Regions from separate parts of the Lactococcus sp. AK05 genome, predicted to be linked through region 3. Evidence: predicted binding sites of a transcription regulator. Region 3 holds the regulator's gene; each other region holds the start of a gene.
What was found. The regulator Rex, encoded in region 3, represses fermentation and respiration genes when NADH is low (regulators of the CRP and FNR family bind a similar motif). The targets are predictions, from matches to a motif close to TTGTGAANTANTTCACAA.
Positions count from the first base shown of each region.

Region 1 (5,973 bases), on a different contig from region 3:
TGCTGATCCGACCAATGGACCGGTTACCATTCCTAAATTAGAACACATTTGTGCGTAAGCAAAAATTCTGCTGACACCTTCTTTGGGAGTAATTTTTGAAAGCAACGAATTTACTGACGGCATCAAAGCACCAGTTCCAAAACCAAGAAGGAAGCGTAATATCCCAAGTTGGAGTGGGCTTTGCACAAAGGCCATTGGTAAATAAATAATAAATGTAAAAACTAGTCCAATCAAAATTAAACGATGTGAACCGTATTTATCTCCTAAACGTCCTAGAAAACTTGATGATAACATTGCCGACAATCCAACTGCTGACACAATTAAGCCTGAAATGAACATCAAATTGTTCGTGCTTGTCGTCAGGGTTTTGATATACAAGGTCACAAATGGTTCAATAGATTGCGAGGTGATTTGAATAATAAATGTTGTCACTAATAATCCAAAAAGAATTTGTTTGTTACTGACTTTATTGATAATTTCTTTACTAGATAACATTTCACCTTTAGCAATTGGTTCAAAGTTTTCATGAACAAAGAAAATGGTTAGTAAAGTTGCTAAGGCTAATAGAGCGCCGACAATCAAAAAGACATTTGCCATGCCAAACCACTCAGCTAATAACCCACCAAGTGAAGGACCAATCAGTGTTCCAGAAACCATTGCTGTTGCTAATGTTCCAAGGGCATAGCCTGATTTATCTTTTGGAGCTTGTGAAGCAATCATTGCTGTTGAGTTAGGGATATAGCCTGAGAAAAATCCCATTAGCAAACGTAATCCAAGTAACCACCAAACATTAGGAACAAACGCTATTCCTCCCATTGTTAAGGTCATGACGATACTGGCACGTACCATCATCACTTTACGACCATGCTCATCAGCTAAACGTCCCCAAACGGGGGCAACTAACCCTGAAGCTAAGGCTGGCAAAGAAAAAGCTAACCCTGAGTAAAGTTCAACATTTCCACCACTTACGCCCAGTCCTTGAATATACAAGGGGAGAAAGGGCATGACGAGTGAAAATGATGAACCTACAAAAAAGCAGCCAATCCATGTTATAAATAAATTTCTTTTCCAATTAACTGTTTTCGTGCGATTCACCTCTATTTCTGTTCTTCTATCCTAGCTAGTTCTCGCTGGATTTGTTTTTTTAGTGCTTCAATCGTTCCAGAATTATCCAGAATGACATCAGCGACTTTTTGTTTTTCTGACAATGGCATTTGTGAGGAAATTCGTTTTTTAGCTTCTTCTTCCGTAAACTTATTTCTTGCCATCAGTCTTTCTAATTGTATTTTTTCAGGTAAGCTGACCAACCATATTTCATCAAAACCGGTATAATTGTATTCAATTAATAACGGAATATCCATAAATATTGGCTTATTTACTGACAGATTTTTTCCTTGACTCTTTGAATCAAAATTTTTACTGACAGACTTGTCAGTCATTTTTTTTAATAAGTCATCACGTCTATCATATAACTCTGTACGAATAATTTCATCTTGTAGGTTTGATAATTTCTCGCGCTGCTTTGGATCAGAAAAAACTAAAGCTCCTAATTTTTCGCGATTTAACTGTCCATTGTCAGCAATAAAATCTAAACCGTAAGTTTCTACTATTGCCTTGTAAAGTTTTCCGTCAGGTTCTTGCAATTGACGGACAACTTTGTCAGCATCAATCACTTGATAATCCTCAGAAATCAAAAAATCAACAACCGTTGATTTCCCACTTGCAATTCCGCCTGTCAATCCAATTACCATTTTCATTCATCTATTTTAGCATAAAATTTGACTTTCTTAAACTAAAAACAATAGTTTTTAACTATTATGATTAATTTTTTCGTAAAAAAAGTCTGTCAGTAAAACTGACAGACCGAATATTCATTAAATATTAAGAATTAGATGTTTGAAGTATGCATTACTTCTTCATCATCGTTTGAAAGAACTTCATGGAAGACACGTTCAGTTAATTCTTGTTTTTGTTCTGGTGTGAGGTATTTAGTATTGACACAGTAACCAGAGATACGAACGATAACATCTTCACCACGCATGATTTTATCGTAAACATCTTTAAGGTCCATTACGTTCAAGTTAACGTGTTGACCTGCAAATTCAGTACCATTAATCAAAGCGCCTGGTGTGAAGTATCCATCAAGAATTTGAACCAAGTTATCCACTTGTTCATCACGAGTTTTACCAAGTGCACGAGGTGAAACTTGAGTAGTCAATGAAATACCATCATTTGCATCTTTGAATTCCAATTTAGCCAATGAGCGAAGGTTTTGCAACCAACCACCTTTAGCTTTATTCGATGGGTTAGCACCTGGTGAGAAGAATTCAAGTTTAGATTTGTTTACTGTACCATCTTCATTGAGGAATACTCCTTTATGTACTGGAGAATTACCAGTTTGTTTAGAGTAAGCAACGTTAGATGTAATTGTCAAAAGTGAAACAGTAGCTTCAGCATTTTTGTAAAGTTTGTGTGAAGCTAATTTTTCATGGTACATTTTCATGACAAGTTTAGCAATATCATCAGCACGATCATCATCTTCACCATAACGTGGGAAGTCACCTTCTACTTCATAATCGTAGATGTAGCCATTTTCATCACGCAAAGTTTTAACTTTAGCATATTTAATTGCTGAAAGTGAATCAACTGTATTTGCGAAACCACAGATACCAAATCCCATGTTAGCACGAACTTTAGTAGGCAAGAAGGCCATTTGAACTGCTTCATAGTTATATTTGTCAGTCATGTAGTGAATGATATTCATCGCATCAACATAAGTATCTGTCAACCAGTTGAGTGATTTGTCGAAGTTTTCCATAACTGTATCATAGTCAAGAATTTCGTCACGAACAGGTTCGATGTCGAATACTTTATAATCTTTATGAACGTCATCATAACCACCGTTCAAACCAGTCAACATTGCTTTCAAGACGTTTACACGCGCACCAAAGTATTGGAGGTTATGACGTCCTTCTTCATTTTCTGGATCAAGTGGTGAGACACAACAAGAGATACATGACATTTCGCCATACCCATCTTTAGCCATTGTTTCAACACCTTCATATTGAATAGAAGAATGCTTGTGGCTCATAGACATTGAATAACGTTTGAATGAGTAAGGAAGTTTAGAATCCCAAAGGACTGTCAAGTTTGGTTCTGGAGCATTTCCGATTGTATCAAGTGTGTTCAAGAAACGGTAGTCCATTTTAGTGACACGGTGACGTCCGTCATTACCCATACCAGCCATAGATGTTGTGATGAATGTTGGGTCACCAGAATAAAGTTCATCATAAGCAGCTGCACGAGCAAATTTCATTGTACGAAGTTTCAAAACGAAATCATCAACAAATTCTTGAATTTCTTGTTCAGTAAATGTTCCACGAGCAAGGTCACGTTCTGCAAAGATATCAAGAACGATTGGCACACGTCCAAGTGAAGTTGCAGCACCATTGATAACACGACATACTGCCATATAAGCGATGTTAACCCATTGGATTGCTTCTTTTACGTTCATAGCTGGACGTGAAACATCAAGACCATATAAAGCACCAAAGTTTACAACTTCTTGCAAAGCTTGGTATTGCATATTAATTTCTTCTTTAAGACGAATGTTTTCTTCGTTAATTTCAGTGATTGCATCCCATTCTTTTGCTTTTTCCTTCATAAGGTAATCCGCACCGTAAAGGGCAAGACGCGCATAGACACCAATGATACGTCCACGAGAGTAAGCATCTGGCAAACCTGTTACAGTATGAGCATGACGTGCTTTACGAATTGCTGAAGTATAAGCACGGAAGATTCCATCATTTACAGAAGTCATTGTTTGTGACAAAACATCATGCAAGTCTGGGTCAACTGAAAGACCGTGTTCTGTCAAAATCTTTTCAGCAACACGAAGTCCACCTTTTGGCATGAAATTCAAGCGGAAAAGTTCGCTATTTTGCATCCCATAGATAAGTTCAAGTTCTTTATCATTAGCATCGATATATCCAGCAGGGATTTTATCAATAGAGGTTACGCGGTCAGTATCGAAGGGAAAACCAACTTCTTCATAGTGAGCTTTTGTATCTTCAATTATTTTCTTTACTTTAAGTGTACGTTCTGTTGGCCCAGCAAGAAAGCTTTCATCACCATCATATGGTTTGTAGTTTTCTTGTACAAAGCGAGTAACGCTTGCTTTATCGCGCCAGTTGGTTCCTTTAAAACCATCCCAAGCTTGTTCAAAGATATTTTCCGTAACTTCGGTTTTCATTTTGAAATCTCCTTTGTTCTTTCTGTTTCAAATTACAACTTCATTATATCATACAGTTTGAGAATAGCAAACAGAATTCAAGAGAAATTACAGATTCTTTACTAATACAGTTCCAATTATTTTAATATCTGTTATACTTTTTTAAAACGTTTTCATAAATAATTCACAAAATAGTTTTAACAAACATTGCTAACTTCATAATCTGCAATCACTAATTAATTTTTTCACAAAGAACAAAAAAATGGAGATTTTTCTCCATTTTATAACATATCTTTTTTATGTAACCACCAAGTGACCCAAACACATAATAAAATTCCTAGAACTAAAATAAGCCAAACCATCCAATTAAAATTTTGACCAGGAATTGGAACATTCATTCCGTAAAAACCAACAATTACTGCAGGAATCCCTAGAACAAAAGTAGCTGATGTCATGATTTTCATGACAATGTTCAAGTTATTAGAGACGATGTTTGAGAACAAATCTCGGAGATTTTCTAGTAACTTGAGCTGAATCTTGGTTTCTGTATAAGCTTGGTCTGTTTCAACAAAAATATCATAAATTTTTTCAGCAAAACCATCTTCATCATCTTCTCTCAAGTAATCAATAAAATCTTGAAGCACTTGCATATTATTGTTCAAGGCATCTTCAAAATAAATTAAACTTGCTTGAATGGCAATCAAATCAACAATTTGGTCGTTCTTCGTTGAATTTTTGATCCCCTGTTCAAGTCTGCGACGTCTTGTTCGGAAATCTCTCAAATAATCATGGAAAGTGTGTGTCATTTGATACATCACTTGAAAAATAACTTGATGTTTGTAGCGTTTATAATCATATTCACGCTCGAAAATTAAGCCATTATCAATCTCATGATTAAGTGCTAAAATAACCGATTCATTTTTAGTCCAAACCAAAGAATATGGAAAAGTCGCCACTTCTCCATAATTAGAAAGGGCAGGATATTGTAAGAGAATCAGATTATTATCATTATCATCTGTTTCAAAACGGGCATTTTCATAATCATCCAAAATTCCTGATAAATAGTCAAAAGGGAAGTCATAGTATTCAGAAATATTCCCAATTTCTTCACGTGTTGGATTGAGAACATAGGTGAAATTCTTCATTTCAGAGGTTGAAATTAATTTTTTTTCATTGGATAGTTCATAATTTTTAATCATTTTCCTATCTATCCCTTCTTTTCCTGATAAAAGAGGATTGGAATCCTCTTAGTGTCCCTTTAATTGTAGCAGATTTTAGACTTTTTTTCCGAGTATTTTATTCTCTACGACTTAAGAAAACATTTACATTAACTATTGGTCTAAAGAATACTTTGTGATATAATAAACTTATTAACTTGAGGAGATTTTTTTTGAAATTCAAACACGAACCCCTAAATTTGTATCTAAACTTTAAAAAATCAGCTGAACAGTTTCCTGATAGCCCAATTATCTTTGATGAGGCTGTTGGAGCTTTCCCTGAACTAGCTCTTGAAACAACTTACCAAAAGACTCATCAAGCAATTGTTGATAAGGCAAGTCTCTTATCTGAGTTGGGAATCAAAAAATCGGATAAAGTCATTATTTTTAAATCAAGTGCCTTTGATACCTATCTTTTAGCTGTTGCTGTTTCTTATCTAGGCGCTGTTCCAGCAATGATTTCTTATCATCTTCCTGCCGAAACAATGGATATTTTAGCTGGACGTTTAGGTAATCCTTGGCTCA
Region 1 covers NZ_JBFTEI010000005.1:92,424-98,396, reverse strand. Annotated here, with positions in the region: gene AB6B24_RS10055 (multidrug efflux MFS transporter) at 1-1,095, opposite strand, end outside; gene coaE (dephospho-CoA kinase) at 1,098-1,757, opposite strand; gene pflB (formate C-acetyltransferase) at 1,889-4,252, opposite strand; gene AB6B24_RS10040 (magnesium transporter CorA family protein) at 4,513-5,430, opposite strand; gene AB6B24_RS10035 (class I adenylate-forming enzyme family protein) at 5,622-5,973, shown strand, end outside.
Region 1: the regulator Rex is predicted to act here: its motif matches at 4,404-4,421, upstream of pflB (formate C-acetyltransferase).

Region 2 (5,973 bases), 130 kb from region 3:
TTGACAGTTCATTTTCTAGATTAATGGAATTGCATTCCTCCATCAACAATAATTGTTTGACCGGTAATATAGTTTGAATCAGGGCCAGCTAAGAATGAAACAACATTTGCCACATCTTCAGGCTCAGATAAACGTTTCATGGCAATATCTTTTGCGAAAGTTTGCATTCCCCATTCATCATCTTTACCAGCATTTTTACCAACTTGATGCGCAATATCAAACATCATTGGTGTTTTTACAATCCCTGGTGCATAAGCATTAACTGTGATTCCTTCTTCTGCTAAATCACGAGCAGCAATTTGAGTCATCCCACGAACAGCAAATTTTGAAGAAGAATAGAGCATTAGATTTGGATTTCCAACAACTCCAGCTTGTGAGGTTGCGTTGATAATTTTACCTCCATGACCTAATTTTCTAAAAAGTGCTGTTGCTGTCTGTGTTCCCCACAAAACTCCACCAACATTAATATTATAGACCTGATGAAATTGTTCAGGTGTAATTGTTTCAATTGGTGTTGTTGGGGCAATTCCGGCATTATTAACTACAACAGTTAAATCACCAAATTTGTCGACAACAGCATTCAAAGCTGAAATAACTTGGTCACGGTCAGAAACATCAGCTTTAACCGCAAATGAGTTTTCTCCAAGCTCTTTTGCTGCTTTTTGAGCTGTTTCTTCGTTGTAATCAATAATAGCTACTTTAAAACCATCATTATAGAGACGTTTTGCGATTGCAAAACCGATTCCTTGACCTGCTCCAGTAACTGCTGCAATTTTAGACATCTTATTTCTCCTTTATTTATTTAATTTATAGACCTTTACCAGTGGGTGAAACTAAAATTTTAACAGCTGTTTCATTATGATGAATCAGCGTATCAAATCCTTTATCAATCAAATCATCCAAACCGATTTTAGCTGTGATGAATTGGTCCAATTTTATTTTACCTGTTGATACTAAATCAATTGTTTTTGGATGAGTGTTATTATAAGCAATCGTTCCTAAAAGGTTAGCTTCTTTGATTACTAATTTTGCCATATCAACACTAGCAGGCTTGCCCCAAATTGCAACAATGACAACTGTTCCACCCATACGAATCGCATCTAGACAAGCGTCAAATCCCGGTTGGACAGAGGTACATTCAAAGGCTGCGTCCACTCCTTTTTCATTAATTTCATGAACTTTAGCTTGAATGTCATCTTCAATTGGATTGAAGAAATAATCAGCAACTTGTGCTTCTTGTGCTTTTTTACGACGAAGTCCACTAGGTTCACTGATGATAACAGTATGTCCTTGCGCTTTTGCAACGGCAGCAGTTAATAGTCCAATTGGTCCAGCACCAACAACTAATACCGTACTCTTTTCACTTAAATTTGCCCGTTCAACAGCGTGATAGCCAACTGATAGTGGCTCAATTAGAGCGGCTTCATCCAATGGTAAGTTATCAGGAATTTTGTGAACCCAACGTTCATCAACAGAAATTTTTTCAGCCAAACCTCCGCCATTTCCACCCAAACCAATAAAGTTTGAACCTTCTGAGAGGTTATAATGTCCAGTTTCACTTGTATCAGTACCTTCGGGAACGATATAAGGTTCGACAACGACATGGTCACCTACTTTAAGTCCGCTTACTCCTTCACCTATAAAATTTACAACCCCAGACATTTCATGTCCAAGAGTGACTGGTGGTACTTCTCCAGTAATTGGATTAGGATGTTCTGCTGACGGACAAAAAATTGGGCCATCTAAAAATTCATGAAGATCTGTTCCACAAATTCCACACCAAGCCACATCAATGCCAACTTGACCAGCTTTTACTATTGGTTCATTAATTTCATCAACGCGGATATCCCCGCGGTCATAAAAACGTGCTGCGCGCATAAAAACGCCTCCTCTATATAGGATGGTTGTCGTTTCAGGCAATCAATTAAATTTAGTATTTGAGATTTCTCTCACGAGTTTATTCTATCATTAATTCTAATAATTTACAAAAATTTAAAGCGTTTTCTCCCTTGATATATATAGACTTTTAAATGTTTTATCGTAATAAAAAAGCTACTGAATTTTCTGTCAGTAACTTTTACTTTTTGTATTCTTATTAATTGTTAACGTCTATTTCTTCGACGATTTTTTCGACTATCACCCTTAACTGGGATTTGTCTTTGTTCCTTGACAAATTCTGGTAATTGATTATATTTCATTGATAAAACAAGCCCTAAGCCAATGATATTTGCCATTAAGGCCGATCCTCCTTGAGAAATGAAGGGTAAGGGAATACCTGTTAAAGGAACAACACCAATAGCTGCTCCAATATTTTCAAAGACATGGAAGAGAATCATCATAATAATACCCGTTGAAATATAGGTATAAAACTGATTATTTGATTTGAAAGTTACTCGAATCATTCGATAAATCAGCATAAAGTAAAGGAAAATCAAAAAGGCTGATCCAACAAATCCAAAATCTTCAGCAATGACAGTGAAAATCATATCTGATTCTCGAACGGGAACATTGACATTAGCTACACCAACTCCTTTACCCCAAAGACCACCAACACCAACTGAAATCAATGAGCGTGCTTGTTGAAGACTGAAAGTCTGAGAATATTCAAAAGGATGTAACCATGCGATAAAACGATTGACCTGATACTGAGCAAAACTGGTACTTTCAAGAAATTTTTGTCCCTCTGGTGAAGCAACTAGAGCAACAATTCCTCCAGCTACTGCTGCTACGAAAAGAAAAGCTGGCGCAAGTATTTTCCAAGAAATACCAGCAACTAAAATAATTCCAGCAAAGATAGCTGCAAAGACCAAGAAAGTTCCGAAGTCTTTTTGAAAGACTGATAAAATGGCAACTGGAATTGTTTCAAGTATCAGAAGTCCGATTAAGCGGAAATCATCTTTGAGTACCCGTTTTTTTAGATTATTTTGGAAGGTAACCACAATCCTAGCCGAAAATAAAATATAGGAAAGTTTCATAAACTCCGACGGTTGAAAAAGATTTCGTCCTCCAAAAGCGAGCCAGTTTTTTGCACCCGTTGAAGCATAGGTTGCTTTATCGTAGAAAAAGATCGGTAGAACCATTAATATAAGACCTAATAGGTAAAAAAATGGTGTTAAATTCCATAAAAACCTTGAATCCATATGCATGACAATTAAAGCAACAAAGAGTCCGACAATAACCCAAGTTCCTTGTTGAACAACTAGATTCGTTGCTTGTGTGGGGTGGTCATGACTTACTGCAACATAAAGTGCGTAAAGACCAATCAATATTAACATAAAGGCTGGTAAAATTAGCCCATAATCAATTCGTGAATCAAATGTAAATCTATTTGCTTTCTTGTTTTTCAAAACTAGCTCCAGTCAGTTTAATCTTGTTTCGGCAATTCATTTGGGGCAATTTGCTATCACTTAGTTCTAACTTTTGCTTCAAATTTACAAAAACAATTTTATTATTGAGGTGACTTCTGTTTAAAATCATAAATCCATTCTATTATACAATTTTTTTGGATGATTTGGGCATTCTTTCTCAAAAATTCCAATAAAAAAACACCGAAAGCACTTTCAGCATTTTATAAAATGTGCCCAAGAAGGTCTCCTCCAAAAATCAAAAGATAAGAATAGAGGAGAATTGGCAATGGTTTACATAATAAGATACTCCAAGTGAAGAATTTCCAACTCATTTTTGTTTGACTTGCTATTAAAACAAGTGCATCATCTGGGGCAATAGGAGATAAAATGAGGAGCGCGAAAACAATATTAAAGCGTTTTTGCCCCTTATCCAACCAAGCCATGTATTTATTATATGTTTTTTCTTTGACAAAAGTTTTGGCTAATGAAGAACCATATTTTTTACCAAAGTGAAAAAGTAAAAAAGAGCCCGCAACAATTCCAAAGTAATTATAAATAAAACCCCAAACTGGTCCAAAAATCATGACCCCTGCTGCCATTGTAATCCCACCTGGTATGATTGGAACAATGACTTGCAAAATTTGCATACAAAGGAAGATTAATGGTCCTAAAAAACGATGTGCCACAATCAATTGTTGTAAGACTGCTTGATTTTGAAATGCACCAAGGCGCCATAAATAAATGCCACCAACAATTGTCGTAACAAAGCCAAGAATAGTAATTAAATTAAAAACTCGTTTGATATATCTTAATACGTTATCATTCAAAGAAAATCCTCACTTTGGGCATTTTTTTTGGCTTTAAGGTAGGCTTCATTTTCTTCAATCCAATCTGGCAAATAATTAGCAAGGGTTTTAAAGCCAATTTTATCCCGAGAATCAGTAAAATGTTTTTTTCGGTAAATATGGTGAACTTGCGGATTTTTTTCCAGACTGCGAATTGACAGGCTAATTTTGCCATTATATTCATCAATATCAATAATTTGTGCCATCACTTTTTGGCCAATTTTAGCAATATCATGAATACTTTTGACATAACCAGATTGAATTTCAGAAATATGAATCAATCCTTTTTGTTCAATTTTTTCTTTATTTGATGAATTATCCAGGTAAAATTTTACAAATGCACCATAATCTTGCATTCCAATAATTTCAACCTCAACAATATCACCGATTTTAGGACTTTTCTTTTCCATATTATGGCTCGATAATCTCAACTGATTCAATAACGACATCATCGACTGGTTTATCTTGCGCACCTACACGAACAGCGGCAATTTCATCAAGAACTTTATAGCTTTCTTCATCAACCAATTGACCAAAGACAGTGTGACGGCCATCAAGGTGAGGAGTTCCACCGCCAGTATATGTTTCAGCTACTTCTTCAGGCCACCCTCCTTGGATAAGTGAATCTTTAGGATAAGGCAAGTTTTTATTTTGAACAATGAAAAATTGACTTCCGTTTGTATTAGGTCCAGCATTGGCCATTGACAAAGCTCCCCGAAGATTAAAGAGGTCCATTGAGAACTCATCTTCAAATTTTTCTCCGTAGATTGAAGAACCTCCCATCCCAGTTCCTGTTGGGTCTCCTCCTTGAACCATGAAATCTTTGATGATACGGTGGAAAATTACTCCATCATAATAACCCTCTTTGCTAAGTTCAATAAAGTTTTTTACGGTTTTTGGAGCAAGGCTATCAAATAATTTTACAGTCATTTTTCCATGATTTGTATTGATAATTGCTGTAGTACCTTTGTAGTTTTCAAGTTCAAGTTGTGGGTAAGTCATATTTTTTAGTTAGTATTTTTATTTCTAAAAATACCTTCCTTTCTTTTTATAAATTAATAAATTTCTGTCAGTAATTTTTACTGACAGTTTTTACTGATAGCTTTAATCAATAATTTTTAAGGCTTGTAAGGCTTTTAGAATTCCATCATTTTCAACAGAATCAGTAATGTAATCTGCTTTTTCTAAAATTTCAGGATGTGAAACCTTCATAGCTACTGACAGACCGGCAAAATCAAAGAGTTCACGGTCATTAAGTTCATCACCAAAATTCATCATGTTTTCAGCTTTCAGACCAAGTTCTTGTAAAACTTTTTGACAGCCGATTGCTTTAGAACCTTCCATTGGAACAATATCTGAACTGTTTGGATGCCAACGAACCAAACGAATTTTATCGGATAAAGTTTCTGGTAATTCTAATTGGTCATCATGGTCAGAAATTGTCAACATTTGATAAATTTCATTTGTTTTATAATAATTGGGATTTTCTTCCAATTCCGAATAAACTGGACCAATTGCATCGCTAGCAACTTTATCCCACTTGGAAATCCGTAAACTGTCGGACCCAACGAAGGTATATCCGCTTTTCTCAGCTTCTAACCAGCTAATGATTTCTTCAACCAACTCCTTAGAAAAAGTATTTTTATATAATACTTCTCCTGTTTGTGCATTTTCAACATAGGCACCATTGATTGCTACATAGAAATCTGGTTTTAATGCCCTAACTTCTGGAACAACTCCGAAAAGATTTCTTCCCGTTGCAATTCCTGTCATAATCCCTT
Region 2 covers NZ_JBFTEI010000001.1:483,530-489,502, reverse strand. Annotated here, with positions in the region: gene AB6B24_RS02390 ((S)-acetoin forming diacetyl reductase) at 21-782, opposite strand; gene AB6B24_RS02385 (2,3-butanediol dehydrogenase) at 808-1,878, opposite strand; gene AB6B24_RS02380 (FtsW/RodA/SpoVE family cell cycle protein) at 2,103-3,347, opposite strand; gene AB6B24_RS02375 (TVP38/TMEM64 family protein) at 3,569-4,174, opposite strand; gene AB6B24_RS02370 (CvfD/Ygs/GSP13 family RNA-binding post-transcriptional regulator) at 4,171-4,602, opposite strand; gene AB6B24_RS02365 (peptidylprolyl isomerase) at 4,604-5,194, opposite strand; gene AB6B24_RS02360 (Cof-type HAD-IIB family hydrolase) at 5,297-5,973, opposite strand, start outside.
Region 2: the regulator Rex is predicted to act here: its motif matches at 1,938-1,955, upstream of AB6B24_RS02385 (2,3-butanediol dehydrogenase).

Region 3 (5,973 bases):
CGGCTTGAGGCCCTACCCAATCCAAAAGCTAATGCACTCTTCCCAATCGCAATATTCGTGTATTTCCATGAGCCATAGGTTACTTTCACTGTTTGGATGTTTGAGTTTCCGACTCCTAAAGGGACTTCCGCAACTTTGGTGTCATACTTTTTGCTTACCGTATTATAAACGGTCTTGGTTAAAATCAATTTATTGCCTTCATTAACTAAGGTGTTGCTTTCATTAGTATTTGTGTTGGTTGTTTCAACTGCAACAACTACCCCATTATTCTTTTCCGAAACTGTCGTCACTTTTTCGTTGCTTGATTTTTGAACATGGGTGTCTGTGTCCCTTCGCCCAGCTGCTTTGTCAAAAGCTGATGTAGCTTGCTTTTTGTCAACATTCGCAAGAACTTGAATGTTTTGGTTATCCGACCGATTTAATTCTGAGTAATTTGAAATTGTCAAATTTATTGTCGGTTTACTAAAAACTTGTGGTGTTTTTTCAAATAATCTTCCCGTGCTCCAGCCAATACCGATCAACAGCAGCAAACTGCTCGAAATCAATACCTTTGATTTTAAATTTAACATAAGAATTCTCCTTTCTTGATTTGAGTGAGCGACACTCATTATTCATGAATCATTTTCTAAACTGATTATATCAAATCAAAATGTCCGAAAAGACTTTTTCCGAAATCTCGGAATTTTTTGATAAAAAAACGCAAAGCTTTCAAGCTTCGCGTTTTAGCATATTTACACTAAATTCTCTTCACAACACTTACAAATTTTCCAATTCTTCCATCGCTTCCAAAAGAGTCATTTCTATCTCATCTTTTTCATCATTAAAGAGGTCAATTTCAGCTTGTAATTCTCCTAATTTAACAAAATCAGCGGTATTTTCTTGCATTTCCAATAATAGAGCTGCAATTTTTGCTTCCAAATCGGCTAGTTTCTCTTCACAAGCCTTGATTTCGCGCTCTACTTTACGTCGATTCTTTTGAGCTTCTTTCTGAGCTGTAAAATCTTGTTGAGCTAAACTTTCTATCGGCTCCCCATTTTCTGAAGAATTACTCTCAGCTTGTACTTCTTCTTTTTTCTCGACATAATAATCATAATCTCCCAAAAATTCTGTACTTCCTTCGGGAGCAATTTCTAAAACTTTGGTAGCCACTCTATTGATGAAATAGCGGTCATGAGAAACAAACAAGATTGTTCCTGGAAAATCAATCAAAGCATTCTCCAAGACCTCACGTGAATCAATATCCAAGTGATTGGTTGGTTCATCTAAAACTAAAAAGTTATCGTGATCCATTGCTAATTTAGCAAGTAAAAGACGGGCTTTTTCACCACCAGAAAGCATCCCAACCGTTTTCTTTACATCATCTCCACTAAAAAGAAAAGCTCCGAGCATATTGCGAATTTCAACTTCATTAAGTAAGCGATGCTCATTCCATAATTCGTCTAAGACAGTATTTGAAGCTGTCAATCTTCCTTGTTCTTGGTCATAATATCCCAAAGTAACATTGGCACCCAATTTTGCTTGACCTGCTAAAAATGGAATCTGTCCAACAATTGACTTAATCAATGTTGTCTTACCTACTCCATTTGGTCCAACAATAGCAAGGGACTCACCTTTACGCTCGTCAATGTTAATCGGACCAGAGAGACGATTATCTTCATAACCTACCGTTGCTTCTGAAACGGTTAAAACAACATTTCCAGACGTTTTTTCAGGAGTAAAAGTAACATTGGCCGATTTATCATCACTTGTTGGTGCGTCTAAACGCTCCATTTTCTCCAACTTTTTACGACGCGATTGCGCCATTTTAGTCGTCGAAGCCCGAACTAAATTTCTGGCAACATAGTCCTCTAATTTAGCAATTTCTTTTTGTTGTTTTTCAAAATTTTTGAGTTCTAACAAGAGTTTTTGCTCTCTTTGTTCAACATAGCGAGAATAATTTCCAGAAAAACGAGTTAATTCTCCTCTAGATAATTCTAAGACTTCATTAACCACTTTATCCAAAAAGTAGCGGTCATGACTGACAATTAATAAACTACCTTCGTAATTTTTAAGGTAATTTTCAAGCCAAGCTAAAGTTTCAATATCCAAGTGGTTAGTTGGTTCATCCAAAATCAAAAGTTGTGGTCTCTCAAGTAACATCTTAGCAAGAGCCAAACGTGTTTTTTGTCCCCCCGATAAACTTGAAATTTCTCTTTCCCACATTGTTTCATCAAAGCGAAAACCATTTAAGACAGACTTAATTTCAGATTCATAAGTAAATCCATTTTTCATCCGAAATTCTTCTGATAAAGCATCGTAACGTTTCATCAAAGCTGTCAATTCATCCCCAGCAAGTTCTCCCATTTGCAATTCCATCTGGCGCAATTGTTTTTCCATTTGGCGAAGCGAATCAAAAACAGAGAGCATTTCGGCAAATATTGTCCTTGAGGAATTCAGCCCAGTATCTTGCGCTAAATAATTCATTGTCAAATCTTTGGTCTTGGATACAGTTCCGCGACTCGCTTCTTCAACTCCAGCAATAATTTTAAGCAAGGTTGACTTACCAGCTCCATTTCGGCCAACTAGGGCAATTCTTGAATGGTCTTGTAAACTAAAATTGATATTTTCAAATAAAACATCGCCACCAAAAGTGCGTGCAATTCCATTCCCTTGCAGTAAAATCATGATATTTATCCTCTTCGTTAAATCTCAAAGCATATTTTTAATACTTCGTTTTTCCTTTTCATATGATAGAAAAGCAGTCCTTCTATTATAGCATTTAAGGCAAGCTTTTTGTAGTTCTTCCAAATTCTTGAAATTAAAAAGCTTACCAAATCTGATAAGCTAAAATAAAATTAATATTAGACTAAAATTAATCTTTCACGCAATTCAATTCTCCTAACTTCTGGTGGAATAAACGCTCTGATTCCATCCTCGTTAAAACCAATCAATAGACAGTCCTCGTCAAAAATTAATGGTCGTTTTAGAAGACGTGGATTTTCCTGAATTAATTCAAAAGCTTTTTCTAGTCCTAATTCATCGAAATTATAATTTAAAGATGCGTATGTTTTCCCTCGGGTCGCAATTATATCCTCAAATCCGTTTTCAGTCAAGGATAAAATTTTGATTAAATCATCTTTTTCCATAAAATCTTTTGATAAATTAATTTCTTCAAATTCAATGTGATGTTTACGTAACCATTTTTTAGCTTTTCTACAAGATGAACATGAACCACTAAGATAAATTTTAATCATATTTTCTCCCTATCTATTTTTTCATATTTCTATTCTAACATGAAAGCGCCTTAATTAAAAGGATAAAATAAATATTTTTTTAGAATTGTAATCAATTTCTCATTTTAACTGAATAATCCATTCCTTTTGTTTGATAATTTCACAAATTTTTGATAAAATTATCACAAAGAAACTAAATATTAACTAGTTTTAACAAAATCGAATTATATTTTTGAGGTATAACAATGACTGATCATAAACCAAGCAAAAGCTTGCCTAAAGCAACTGCTAAACGACTGCCACAGTACTATCGACTGTTCAAAAGTCTTGTAGAAGAAAATGTGACACGCACAAATTCACAACTTATTTCAGAAAAAATCGGAGTAGATGCTGCCACAATTCGTCGTGATTTCTCTTTATTTGGTGAATTAGGTCGACGTGGATATGGCTATGAAACGAAAGTGCTCCGTGATTTCTTTGGAGAACTTCTTGGACAAGACCAAGAAACGCATATCGCTCTAATCGGTGTCGGAAATCTCGGTCGTGCATTACTTCATTATCAATTCCAAGATAGAAATAAAATGAGAATTACGCAAGCCTATGATATTTCTGGTAATCCCTTAGTTGGAACACAAACAGATGACGGAATTCCAATTTATAATATTTCTGATTTAGAAAAAAATGTTAAGAAATCTGATATCAAAACGGCAATTCTCTCTGTTCGAAAAGAAAACGCCCAAGAAGTTGTTGACACTCTAGTCAAAGCTGGTATCAAAGGTTTCCTAAACTTTGCCCCAATTCGTTTGAAAGTTCCTTCTGATGTGGTTGTTCAATCAATTGATTTAACTAAGGAGTTGCAAACACTGCTATTTTTCATGGGAGCTCAAGAAAACTAAATTAGTACAAAATAAAAGAACAGTTTTTATAGACTGTTCTTTTTCTTTATAGTCGAGAAGTGATTGTTTGTTATATAATCCTTCATTTTCTGATCTCTTCTTCCCGAAAACTAAAATAATTACCAGCCCCTACAATAATATGGTCAATAAAATTAATCCCCACATCCTCACAAGATTTTTTTATTTTGTCAGTAAATATTTTATCAGCCTGACTGGGTCGTAAATTTCCTGAGGGATGATTATGTGCAACTAACAGTCCTACTGAGAGATTTTTTATTGCATGATAAAGAATCTCTCTAGGGCTTGCAGTTGCCTGATTAACCGCCCCTATAAAAATTGTCTTTTTTTCAATAATTCTATTTTGACCATCTAAATAAGTCGCCACAAGATGCTCTTGCTCAAAATTTTGCATTTCAAAAGCAAGACTCAAGCCATATTCTTTGGAACTCAAAACTTGACCGTAACGTTTTCTATTAGTGGTCTGTATCCTTTTTCCAAATTCAATCATTGCTCGAATTTCAATGGATTTTGCCAGTCCAATGCCTGAAATTTCTCTGAGTTCATTAATCGAAGCTTTGCGCAAATTATCCAAAGTTTCAAAATGTTGAAGAATTTCCAAGGCCAAATTTAATGATGAGTATTTTTTTGTCCCTGTTCGCAATAATATCGCTAACAGCTCAACATCAGACAAGCACTCTTCTCCTAAAAATTCTAAGCGTTCCCTAGGTTGCATCGGATACGGATTTTCTCTTAGTTCATACATACTATTATATACGGAAAAATCTGGCCTTTGTCACTGACAAAAGATTAATTAACCAAAAAAGTTCTGATGAATCTCAGAACTTTTTATTTTTAGTTATCATTTTACTGACAGAAATTTCTGTCAGTAACTTTTATTCAACTGTTACTGCTTTAGCCAAGTTACGTGGTTTATCAACATCAAGTCCACGTTGCATTGAAGCATAATAAGCAATTAATTGTGTTGGAATAACCATTGAAATTGCTGACAAATAAGGATGAACTTGGTTGACAACAATTGTATCATCTTCACGAGCCACTCCTTCTTCAACAATTGTGATAGCTGAGGCTCCACGAGCCACTGTTTCCATTACATTTCCACGAGTATGAGCTGCTACTTCTTCATTATTAGAAATTAAAGCAAGTACTGGAGTTCCTTTTTCAATCAATGAAATCGTTCCATGTTTTAATTCTCCAGCAGCAAATCCTTCACATTGAATATAAGAAATTTCTTTTAATTTGAGAGAAGCTTCCATTGCTACATAATAATCTTGTTTTCGACCAATATAGAAGGCATTGCGAGTAGTTGGCAATAAGTCAGCTACAATTGCTGCAATTTCATCCTTTTCAGATAAAGTGGCTTCAATTGATTGAGCAACGAAAGACAATTCTTTAACTAAATCAAATTCTTTTGCTTTAACTTCCCCTTCAGCCTCACCAACTGCCTTTGCAAGAAAAGCCAAAGTTGCAATTTGTCCTGTATATGCTTTGGTTGAAGCAACTGCAATTTCTGGTCCAGCACCGATTAACATTGTATAAGTTGCTTCGCGTGACAAAGTAGAACCGGGAACATTTGTAACTGTTAAGCTTGGAAGTCCTAATTCATTTACTTTTACTAAAACCTGACGGCTGTCAGCCGTTTCACCAGACTGTGAAAGGAAAATAAAGAATGGTTTTTGACTCAACAAAGGCATATCATAGCCCCATTCTGAAGCAAGACCAAGTTCAACCGGTGTATTTGTCAAAGATTCAAGCATCATTTTTGCCCCAAAACCTGCATGATAAGACGTTCCTGCGGCAATAATATAAATACGATCAGCCTCTTGAATTCCTTTGATAATGTCTTG
Region 3 covers NZ_JBFTEI010000001.1:610,092-616,064, reverse strand. Annotated here, with positions in the region: gene AB6B24_RS02945 (hypothetical protein) at 1-569, opposite strand, end outside; gene AB6B24_RS02950 (hypothetical protein) at 1-25, opposite strand, end outside; gene AB6B24_RS02940 (ABC-F family ATP-binding cassette domain-containing protein) at 757-2,664, opposite strand; gene AB6B24_RS02935 (Spx/MgsR family RNA polymerase-binding regulatory protein) at 2,841-3,233, opposite strand; gene AB6B24_RS02930 (redox-sensing transcriptional repressor Rex) at 3,458-4,108, shown strand; gene radC (DNA repair protein RadC) at 4,191-4,871, opposite strand; gene glmS (glutamine--fructose-6-phosphate transaminase (isomerizing)) at 5,002-5,973, opposite strand, start outside.